DNA from 4 places in the Terrabacter sp. NPDC080008 genome. Region 3 is predicted to be linked to each of the others. Evidence: riboswitches for the same ligand, from Rfam matches in the RefSeq annotation. Region 3 holds a riboswitch; each other region holds the start of a gene.

Region 1 (2,192 bases), on a different contig from region 3:
GCCCTGGGCGATGCCGACGGCCTGGGCGCCGATGGTGACGCGGGTGTGGTCGAGGGTGCGCAGCGCGATCTTCAGGCCGTCGCCGACCTGCCCGACGACGCGGCCGCCGGGAAGGCGCACGTTGTCGAAGTGCAGCTCGCGCGTCGGACTGCCCTTGATGCCGAGCTTGCGCTCCTTCTCGCCGAAGGTGAAGCCCTCGTCGGACTTCTCGACCACGAACGCCGTGACGTTGCCGCCGCGCGGGCCGTCGGGGTCGGTGACGGCCAGGACGGTGTAGTACTCGGAGACGCCGGCGTTGGTGATCCACGACTTCTGGCCGGACAGCACCCAGCCGTCGCCGTCCTGCCGGGCACGGCAGCGCATCGACGCGGTGTCGGAGCCGGCCTCGCGCTCGGACAGGCCGTAGGAGAAGGTGGTCTCGCCCTTGGCCAGCGGCGGCAGGTAGCGGGACTTGACGTCCTCGTTCGCGGCGAGGATGAGCGGGAGCGAGCCGAGCTTGTTGACCGCCGGGATGAGCGAGGCCGACGCGTCGACGCGGGCCACCTCCTCGATGACGATGCAGGTGGCGAGCGCGTCCGCCCCGACCCCGTCGTACTCCTCCGGCACGTGCGGCGCGAAGAAGTCGGACGCGACGAGCGCGTCGTGCGCCTCCTGCGGGTAGCGCGCCTCCGCGTCGACGGCGGCGGCGTACGGGGCGATCTTGTCCTCGGCGACTGCTCGGACGGCCTCCCTCAGGGCCTCGTGGTCCTCACTGGTCCGGAACAGGTCGAAGTCGGCATTCGTGCTCACGGCCGGAATCCTACTCGCCGGTTCGGATTACTAGGACGTCCTCGTGATCGACGCCACGAGCGGGGTCGTATGCCGTGTCCGACGTCCACGATGAGGACACCCGTTCACGAGGGGTGGCCACGCATACGTACACTTCCCGGTAGGTCATGAGCGCCAGCGACAAGCCCCGGCTCGCTGGCCGGCAACCCTCCAACCGCGGTGGGGTGCCCCGGGTGAGGACCTGGCCCGTCGACGCCACCCGGCGCGCGGGCAAGCGCGGAGAGACCTCCCGAGAGACCCTCTCCCGCACCGACCCGTCGGTGCGCCGGCTGCCGAACCTGCAGTCCCGGTCATCGACACGACCGAGGAAGAGCACCACGCGATGACCGAGCCCAACTGGTCCTTCGAGACCAAGCAGATCCACGCCGGACAGTCCGCGGACAGCGCCACCGGCGCGCGCGCCCTGCCGATCTACCAGACGACGAGCTACGTCTTCAAGGACACCGACCACGCCGCGAACCTGTTCGGGCTCTCGGAGTTCGGCAACATCTACACGCGGATCATGAACCCGACGACCGACGTCGTCGAGCAGCGCATCGCCGCGCTCGAGGGCGGCGTCGGCGCGCTGCTCGTCGCCTCCGGGCAGTCCGCCACGACGCTCGCGCTGCTCAACATCGCCGAGGCCGGCGACCACATCGTCGCCTCCCCCAGCCTCTACGGCGGCACCGTCAACCTGCTGAAGTTCACCTTCCCCAAGCTCGGCATCGACGTGACCTTCGTCGAGGACCCGACGAGCATCGACGCCTGGCGCGCAGCGGTGCGGCCCAACACCAAGGCGTTCTTCGGCGAGACGATCGCCAACCCCAAGGCCGAGGTGCTCGACATCGAGGCCGTGGCCGCGGTGGCCCACGAGAACGGTGTGCCGCTCGTCGTCGACAACACCATCGCGACGCCCTACGTCATCCGGCCCATCGAGTGGGGCGCCGACGTCGTGGTGCACTCCGCCACGAAGTACCTCGGCGGCCACGGCACCTCGATCGCCGGCGTCATCGTCGACGCGGGCCGCTTCGACTACGCCAAGGACCCGGAGCGGTTCCCGAACTACAACACACCCGAGGAGAGCTACCACGGCCTCGTCTTCGCGCGCGACCTCGGCGTGGGCAGCCCGCTCGGGGCCAACCTCGCCTACATCCTCAAGGCCCGCGTGCAGCTGCTGCGCGACCTCGGCCCGTCGGCGGCGCCGTTCAACGCGTTCCTCATCGCACAGGGCATCGAGACGCTGTCGCTGCGCATCGAGCGCCACCTCGAGAACGCCGGGAAGGTGGCCGCGTTCCTGCAGGGCCACGAGCAGGTCGAGCGCGTGGTCTGGGCGTCGCTGCCGGACAGCCCGTCCTACGCCACGGCGCAGAAGTACGCGCCTCGCG
Region 2 (2,192 bases), on a different contig from region 3:
TGATGGTCGGTGGCGCTCCGTCGGCTGCGACTGCTGCCCCGACGAAGGTCGGCTGCTGCCGGCGCAGGCAGACGTTGCGGCGGTCGCCGACTACGTCGCGCTGGGCCACGCCGTGCTGCCGGATCGGGAGGGGCTCGCCCGCCTGGTGGCGCCGCTGTCGCCCGGCGACCCGCGCCACCGGGGCATGTCCCGAGCCGTCGACGACTGGCAGCGGAGGTATGCCGCCGCCGGTGGCCGACTCCTGGACCGGCCGGACACGTCCCGTCCCCGTCGGTCTGGGGGCGGGCGCGGGCTGACCCTGCTGCAGGGCGGGGACCCCGGGGACCGCCGGCTGCTCGTCGACGAGTCGCTCACCGCGTGGGCAGCGGTCCTGCACGGAGCGGCCGATGCTGCCGATCTCCACGACCTGCTGCCCGCGCTGGTCGGTCCGCTGCGCGACGTGCAGGTGCGCGACGCTCTCGTCGGCTGGCTCTGCCCGGGGAGTGTGCCGTTGCAGGGCTTCCCCGAGGAGCTGCTCCTGCTGCTTGCCGAGCTCCTCGGGCCGGGGCTGCGCCTCCCCTCGGCAGCGGGTGATGACGATCCCCTTGTGGACGCCTGGCCGGGAGACCTGGGCGATGAGCCCGACGAGGCGTTCGAGGCCAGGGCGCGCCTCGATCGCCTGGATGCCCTGGATGGAGCCGATGACGTGGAGGACCTCGAAGCCGCGGCGGCGCTGGAGGGGTGGGACGAGGCCGTCGCGTCCCGACTCGTCCTCAGCCGGCTCGAGCAGGTCTGCCGCGCGACTCCCGGTGCGCACGCGGCGCCGGTGCTGTCGGTGCTCGCGTCGCTGGCCTGGTGGGTCGGCGACGGGGCCCGAGCGGGCGTGGCCGTGGACCAGGCGCTCGAGCTCGAGCCGGAGCACCGGCTCAGCCTGCTCGTGCGGCAGTCGCTCGACCACGGCATCCGCCCGCGTCGCTGCGCCTGAGCCGGCAAGGCGTCCAGTTCGTGGACGGCCGGATGGGGGCTCGGGGCCGGCTCGCGTAAGGTTGGCCGAGGTCATGAGCACCAGCGACAAGCCCCGGCTCGCTGGTCGGCAACCCTCCTTCGCGGTGGGGTGCCCCGGGTGAGGACCTGGCCGCACCGTCTCCCGGTGTGCGCAAGCGCGAGCACGAGGAGTTCTATCTCGATGACCGTCACGCATCGGCAGCAGGGCACGCGACGTGCCGTCCGCACCGGACCCCATGCGGGCGTGACCTCGCTCCCGACCGCGCGCGCGTCTTCCCTTCCGGGTCAGGCGCGCGGCCTCGACGGCTCGGGCGCCTGGCGCGAGGGCGACCCGGTCGGCAACCGCCGCTTCGCCGACGTCGGTGACCTCGAGCTGGAGCGCGGCGGCGTGCTGCCGGGTGTGCGCATCGCCTACGAGACCTGGGGCACCCTGAACGAGTCCCGTGACAACGTCATCCTCGTCGAGCACGCCCTGACCGGCGACAGCCACGTGGTGGGTGAGGCCGGCGCCGGCCACGCATCACCCGGCTGGTGGAACTCGCTCATCTCACCTGACGGCCCGGTCGATCCCTCCCGGTGGTTCGTCGTCGCCGCCAACGTCCTCGGCGGGTGCCAGGGGAGCACGGGCCCCTCGAGCCTCGCGTCCGACGGCCGGCCGTGGGGGAGCCGGTTCCCCTACGTGACCGTCCGCGACCAGGTGGCGGCCGAGCGCCGGTTGCTCGACCAGCTCGGCATCGACCGCCTGGCAGCCGTCGTCGGTGGCTCGATGGGCGGTATGCGTGCGCTCGAGTGGGCGGTCGGGCGACCGGACGCCGTGGAGCGCTGCATCGTCCTGGCCTCGACGCCCTACGCCACCGCCGACCAGATCGCGTGGTGCCAGTCGCAGCTGCTCGCCATCCGCAACGACCCCGACTTCGCGGGCGGCGACTACTACGGAAGCGGTCGTCAGCCCGACGCCGGCCTGGGCCTCGCTCGCCGCATCGCCCACATCACCTACCGCACCGAGGCCGAGCTCGGGCAGCGCTTCGGGCGCGAGCCGCAGCTCGGCGAGGACCCGCTGCGAGCCGGTGCACGCGGCCGCTTCGCCGTCGAGTCCTACCTCGACCACCACGCCGGCAAGCTGGCGCGTCGCTTCGACGCCAACTCCTACATCGTGCTCACCGAGGCGATGAACTCGCACGACGTGGGTCGAGACCGCGGGGGCCTCC
Region 3 (2,192 bases):
GCGAGCACCGACACGATCGAGGTGCCCTTGAAGAGGCTGATCACCTCGTTGGCGGCGTTCGGCAGAATCGAGCGCATCGCCTGAGGCAGGACGACTTTGGTGAACTGGCGAAGGCGCGGAATGCCCAGGGCCGCGGCTGCCTCGCGCTGGCCTTCGTCGACCGCGAGGATGCCGCCGCGGATGATCTCGGCGGCGTAGGCCGCCTGGTGCAGTGCCAGACCGAGGACGGCGGCGCCGAGGGCCCCGAACAGGTCGTTGGTGGCGACGCTGCCGAACGAGGGGCCGAAGGGCAGCCCGAAAGAGATGGTCTGGTAGAGGTAGGCGATGTTGAACCAGAAGAGCAGCTGGACGATGAGCGGGATCGATCGGAAGGCCCAGATGTAAGTCCACGCGACCGAGCGCAGGAAACCGTTGTGGGACAGGCGCATTGCGGCGAGGACGACTCCGAGGGCGAAACCCGTCACGGTCCCAAGCACGGTGAGCTGGATGGTGGTGCCGAGGGCGCGCACGATCGTCTCGCTGGCGAAGTACGCAGCGAAAGTGGACCACTCCCAGCCGGGGTTGGTGGCGAGCCCGTTGACGAACATCGCGACGAGGACGAGCACGCCCGCCACACCTACCCAGGTCCACGGCGTGCGACGAGGGACCACGGTGAGGACGGACGACGTGTCGGGCACGGCGGTGAGTACGGCCGTCGCGGGCGGTGGAGCAGGAGCGGATGGGGAAGGTGCCGCCTGAGCGGTTCTCGGGACGGAGGTGGTGGACACTTAGGGTCTCCTGGGGACACGGGCACGCCCGTCGGGGACGGGTGGCGTGGATAGGGGTCTGCGTCGGCGCGCCACGGCACGCGGGATCGCCGTGCGTCCGGGGCGCGCCCCGCCCGCGGTCGCGTCAGTGCACGCGAGTTGAGCGGTGCGTCACCGACGACAGAGCGCGCTGGAGACGCGAAGCAGGTCGACGTGCCGACGGGCCACCAGGGTGGTCGTCCGTGCGCTCATCGCTGCTCCTCGGGTCTCCGGGACCCGATCAACGAGTCCGCGCTTGCCGGCGCCATCGGCGACCGGCCAGGTCTTCACCCGGAGCACCCCGCCGCGGAGGAGGGTTGCTGTCCAGCAAGCCGGGGCTGTGCACTGGAACTCGTGACCTGTGGTGAGCGTACGCACACGGACACGAAGCAGGCAACCGCGCCAGACCACCGAAAGGCAGTGGATTGCCACATGGTGGCGCAATGTCGCGGTGAGCGAAAACGATTCTGGGACAGTGGGATTCACTGTCGACTTACCGCTCTTGCAGGAAGAGATTCCCCACCCAACTGGTAGGAAATCTGCTTGGTCCCGTTTCGAATGTCGAGATTGCCCGGCTCACCATCCGCGCGAGTCGTGACGCAAAGGTGAGCTCGGCGGCCGTGCCGGACAGCGCGGCCGGTGCGGCCACGGGTGCGGCGTCCCGCCGGCAGGCCGGGGGACGAGCAGGACGCAGTGGGCGTCGAGCTCGGCGCGGAGGTCCTTGGTGTGGATGACGCCCTGGGACCACGCATCTGCAGTCAGGGCCTCGTCTCGCCGAGCCGGTCGGTGACGGTGAGCCTCAGGTAGGCCTGGTCGCCCAGGACCTGGAGGGTCTTCGCCACGTCGGGCAGCTCTACGCGAGAGGTCTGCCCGTCCGCCGTCGGCTCGAACGCGAGCGCAGCCCTTCGCCCCGGGGGGAGCCCCTCGGTGATCGGGTCGTTGAGGTCGATGGGGCCGCTGACCTCGCTGTTCCAGGCGGCCCAGGCCGTCAGCCCGTCGCCGTCCTGGCCGGGCCCCACGTCGACGATGAGCGTGTCGGCCCACTCCGGCACCTGCTCGAGGTGGTCCGCGAAGAGGAAGCCGCTCGTGGTCTCGACGAGCTTGAAGACGCGGAGCGTCAGGACGTAGCGCAGCCTGCCGCCATGCGCCGGGGGCCGAGCCTGCTCGTGGCGCTCGAGCGCGAGCTCCGCCTCGTGGCGGGGGTCCATGAGGAACGTGCTCGCCAGTGGCACAGGCGTGTCCGCCGTGTCGACGTGTCGCGCCAGCTCCTGGTTGATCTGGATCGGACACCAGTGCTCGGCCAGCTGCTCGCTGAGCACGATCGGCAGCCCGCGGATCGTCAGGCTCATGTCCGCCTGCCAGACCGGCCACCGGTCGGCCTCCGGCCGGGTGTCCATGTCGGAGGGG
Region 4 (2,192 bases), on a different contig from region 3:
ATCGGTCTCGCGACGCGCTTCGCCTCGGACCTGGGGGCGGGCGCTCCCGGCTACGGCCTGCTCTTCCTCGCCGTCTTCACCGGCATGGCGGCCGGGATCGTCGGCGGTCCGCGGCTGCTCGCCGGCTTCTCGCGCCCGCGCGTCTTCGGTGCCGCCCTCGCGAGCGCAGGGGTCCTCATCCTGCTGCTCGCACTGCTGCCCGCGATGGCGGCCGCCCTGCCGCTGGCCGTGCTGCTGGGCGCCGTGATCGGCGTGGCGTGGGTCGTCGGCTACACCCTGCTCGGCCTCACCATGGAGGACGAGGTGCGCGGCCGCACCTTCGCCCTCGTCCAGTCGCTCGACCGTGTCGTCCTCGTGCTGGTGCTCGCCGCCGCGCCACTGCTCGCGGCAGCCTTCGAGGCGCTCCTGCCGTTGCCCCACCGCTTCCGCCTCGGGCCGCTCAGCCCCACCTATACCGGCGCGACGGCCGCCTACCTGCTCGCCGGCCTCGCCCTGGTCGGTGCCGGACTGGCCGCCTGGCGCACGATGAACGACAGACCCGGGCTGAGCGTCCTTGCCGAGGTGCGCGACGTGCGGCGCCGCCGTCGGCTCTCGGACCGCGGCGGCCCGCCCTGACCGGCCGGACCGGCGCCGACCGGCACCGACCCCCTCGTCTCGGATGGCGACACAGCTGGACCGACCGGTGGACAGGGCGAGAGCCGCACGCCTATCGTCCTGCGCAGGTCATGAGTGCCAGTGACAAGCCCCGGCTCGCTGGCCAGCAACCCTCCTCCGCGGTGGGGTGCTCCGGGTGACGACCAGGCCGACCTCGGCTCCGTTCGCGTGATCGAGGTGGGCAAGCGCGGACCCGCACCGGGTGGGTCCCACGACCCAGGAGCACAGCCATGTCGGTCCTTCCCTCGACCCACGTCCTCCCCTCGCCCGCCGTCCCCGCGGCCCCCTCGGCAACCCCGTGTGGCGGCTCGCCCGCACCGGCGGTCCGTACGCGTGTGCTGCACGCCGTGCCCACGGTGGAGGCGCTCCCCACGGTCGTCGGCGCGGGACTGCGGGTGCCCACGCTCCACGGCGACACGGCATACGCCAACCTGGACCATGCGGCCTCGACGCCCGCGCTCGAGACGGTCAAGGCGGCCGTCGACCGGGCGCTGGAGACATACTCCTCGGTGCACCGCGGGGCCGGCTTCGCCTCCCGCCTGACGAGCGCGTGGTACGAGCAGGCGCGTGCCGAGGTCGCCACGTTCGTCGGCGCTCGCCCGGACGACACGGTTCTCTTCACCCGCACGACGACCGACTCCTGGGCGCTGCTGAGCAAGGCGCTGCCGAGCCGCACCACGGTCTTCGTCTTCGGCAGCGAGCACCACTCGACGCTGCTGCCGTGGGGCCGCTCCCGAACCGTGCGGCTGCCCGTTCCGCAGACGCTCGACGACGCGTACGCCCTCCTCGAGGAGGCGCTCGTCGACCACGCGTCCCGGCACCGTCTCGTGGTCGTCACGGCCGCCTCGAACGTCACCGGCGAGGTCTGGCCCGTCGCGCGCTTCGCCCACCTCGCGCACGCCCACGGAGCCCGGATCGCCGTCGACGCCGCCCAGCTCTCGGCCCACCGCCGCATCGACCTCGCGGCGTGGGACGCCGACTACGTCGCGTTCTCGGGGCACAAGACGTATGCCCCCTACGGCGCCGGCGTGCTGGCCGGACGGTCCGACTGGCTGGACGCCGGCACCCCCTACCTCCTCGGCGGGGGCGCCACCCGCTCGGTGACCGAGGACGGCACCGCCTGGGCCACCGGCGCCGCCCGGCACGAGGGCGGCAGCCCCAACGTCATCGGCGCCATCGCCTTGGCGGCGGCGTGCGCGACGCTCCGACGGCACGCGCGGGCCATCGAGCAGCACGAGAGCCGACTCCTCGCCCGGCTGCGCGACGGCCTGGATGGCGTGCCGGGGGTCGAGGTGCTCTCGATCTTCGGGAACGACAGCGACCGGGTCGGCGTCGTCGCGTTCACGGTCGAGGGCTGGGACTCGGCCCTGGTGTCGCAGGTGCTCTCGGTCGAGCACGGGATCGGCGTGCGCGACGGGAAGTTCTGCGCCCACCTGCTCGTGGACGAGCTCCTCGAGGACCCGTGGGGCGAGGGGCCCGCCACTGCCGTGCGGGCCAGCATCGGCCTCGGCAGCACCCTCGAGGGCGTCGAGCGCCTT

The links. A riboswitch is a leader RNA that binds a small molecule or an ion and turns the genes downstream of it on or off. The one in region 3 is predicted to bind S-adenosylmethionine.
Region 1: it holds a riboswitch for S-adenosylmethionine, as region 3 does, so the genes downstream of both, AB0316_RS16465 (bifunctional o-acetylhomoserine/o-acetylserine sulfhydrylase) here and AB0316_RS19090 (putative leader peptide) in region 3, are expected to answer to the same signal.
Region 2: it holds a riboswitch for S-adenosylmethionine, as region 3 does, so the genes downstream of both, AB0316_RS17735 (homoserine O-acetyltransferase) here and AB0316_RS19090 (putative leader peptide) in region 3, are expected to answer to the same signal.
Region 4: it holds a riboswitch for S-adenosylmethionine, as region 3 does, so the genes downstream of both, AB0316_RS20700 (aminotransferase class V-fold PLP-dependent enzyme) here and AB0316_RS19090 (putative leader peptide) in region 3, are expected to answer to the same signal.

The regions. Positions count from the first base shown of each region.
Region 1 is NZ_JBFBLC010000006.1:57,903-60,094, reverse strand. It holds gene AB0316_RS16470 (acyl-CoA dehydrogenase family protein) at 1-789, opposite strand, end outside; SAM riboswitch class IV at 932-1,051, shown strand; gene AB0316_RS16465 (bifunctional o-acetylhomoserine/o-acetylserine sulfhydrylase) at 1,121-2,192, shown strand, end outside.
Region 2 is NZ_JBFBLC010000006.1:337,953-340,144, forward strand. It holds gene AB0316_RS17730 (DUF4192 domain-containing protein) at 1-964, shown strand, start outside; SAM riboswitch class IV at 1,034-1,148, shown strand; gene AB0316_RS17735 (homoserine O-acetyltransferase) at 1,166-2,192, shown strand, end outside.
Region 3 is NZ_JBFBLC010000008.1:28,673-30,864, forward strand. It holds gene AB0316_RS19085 (amino acid ABC transporter permease) at 1-677, opposite strand, end outside; gene AB0316_RS19090 (putative leader peptide) at 918-998, opposite strand; SAM riboswitch class IV at 1,033-1,145, opposite strand; gene AB0316_RS19095 (hypothetical protein) at 1,544-2,192, opposite strand, start outside.
Region 4 is NZ_JBFBLC010000012.1:11,541-13,732, reverse strand. It holds gene AB0316_RS20705 (hypothetical protein) at 1-615, shown strand, start outside; SAM riboswitch class IV at 722-848, shown strand; gene AB0316_RS20700 (aminotransferase class V-fold PLP-dependent enzyme) at 885-2,192, shown strand, end outside.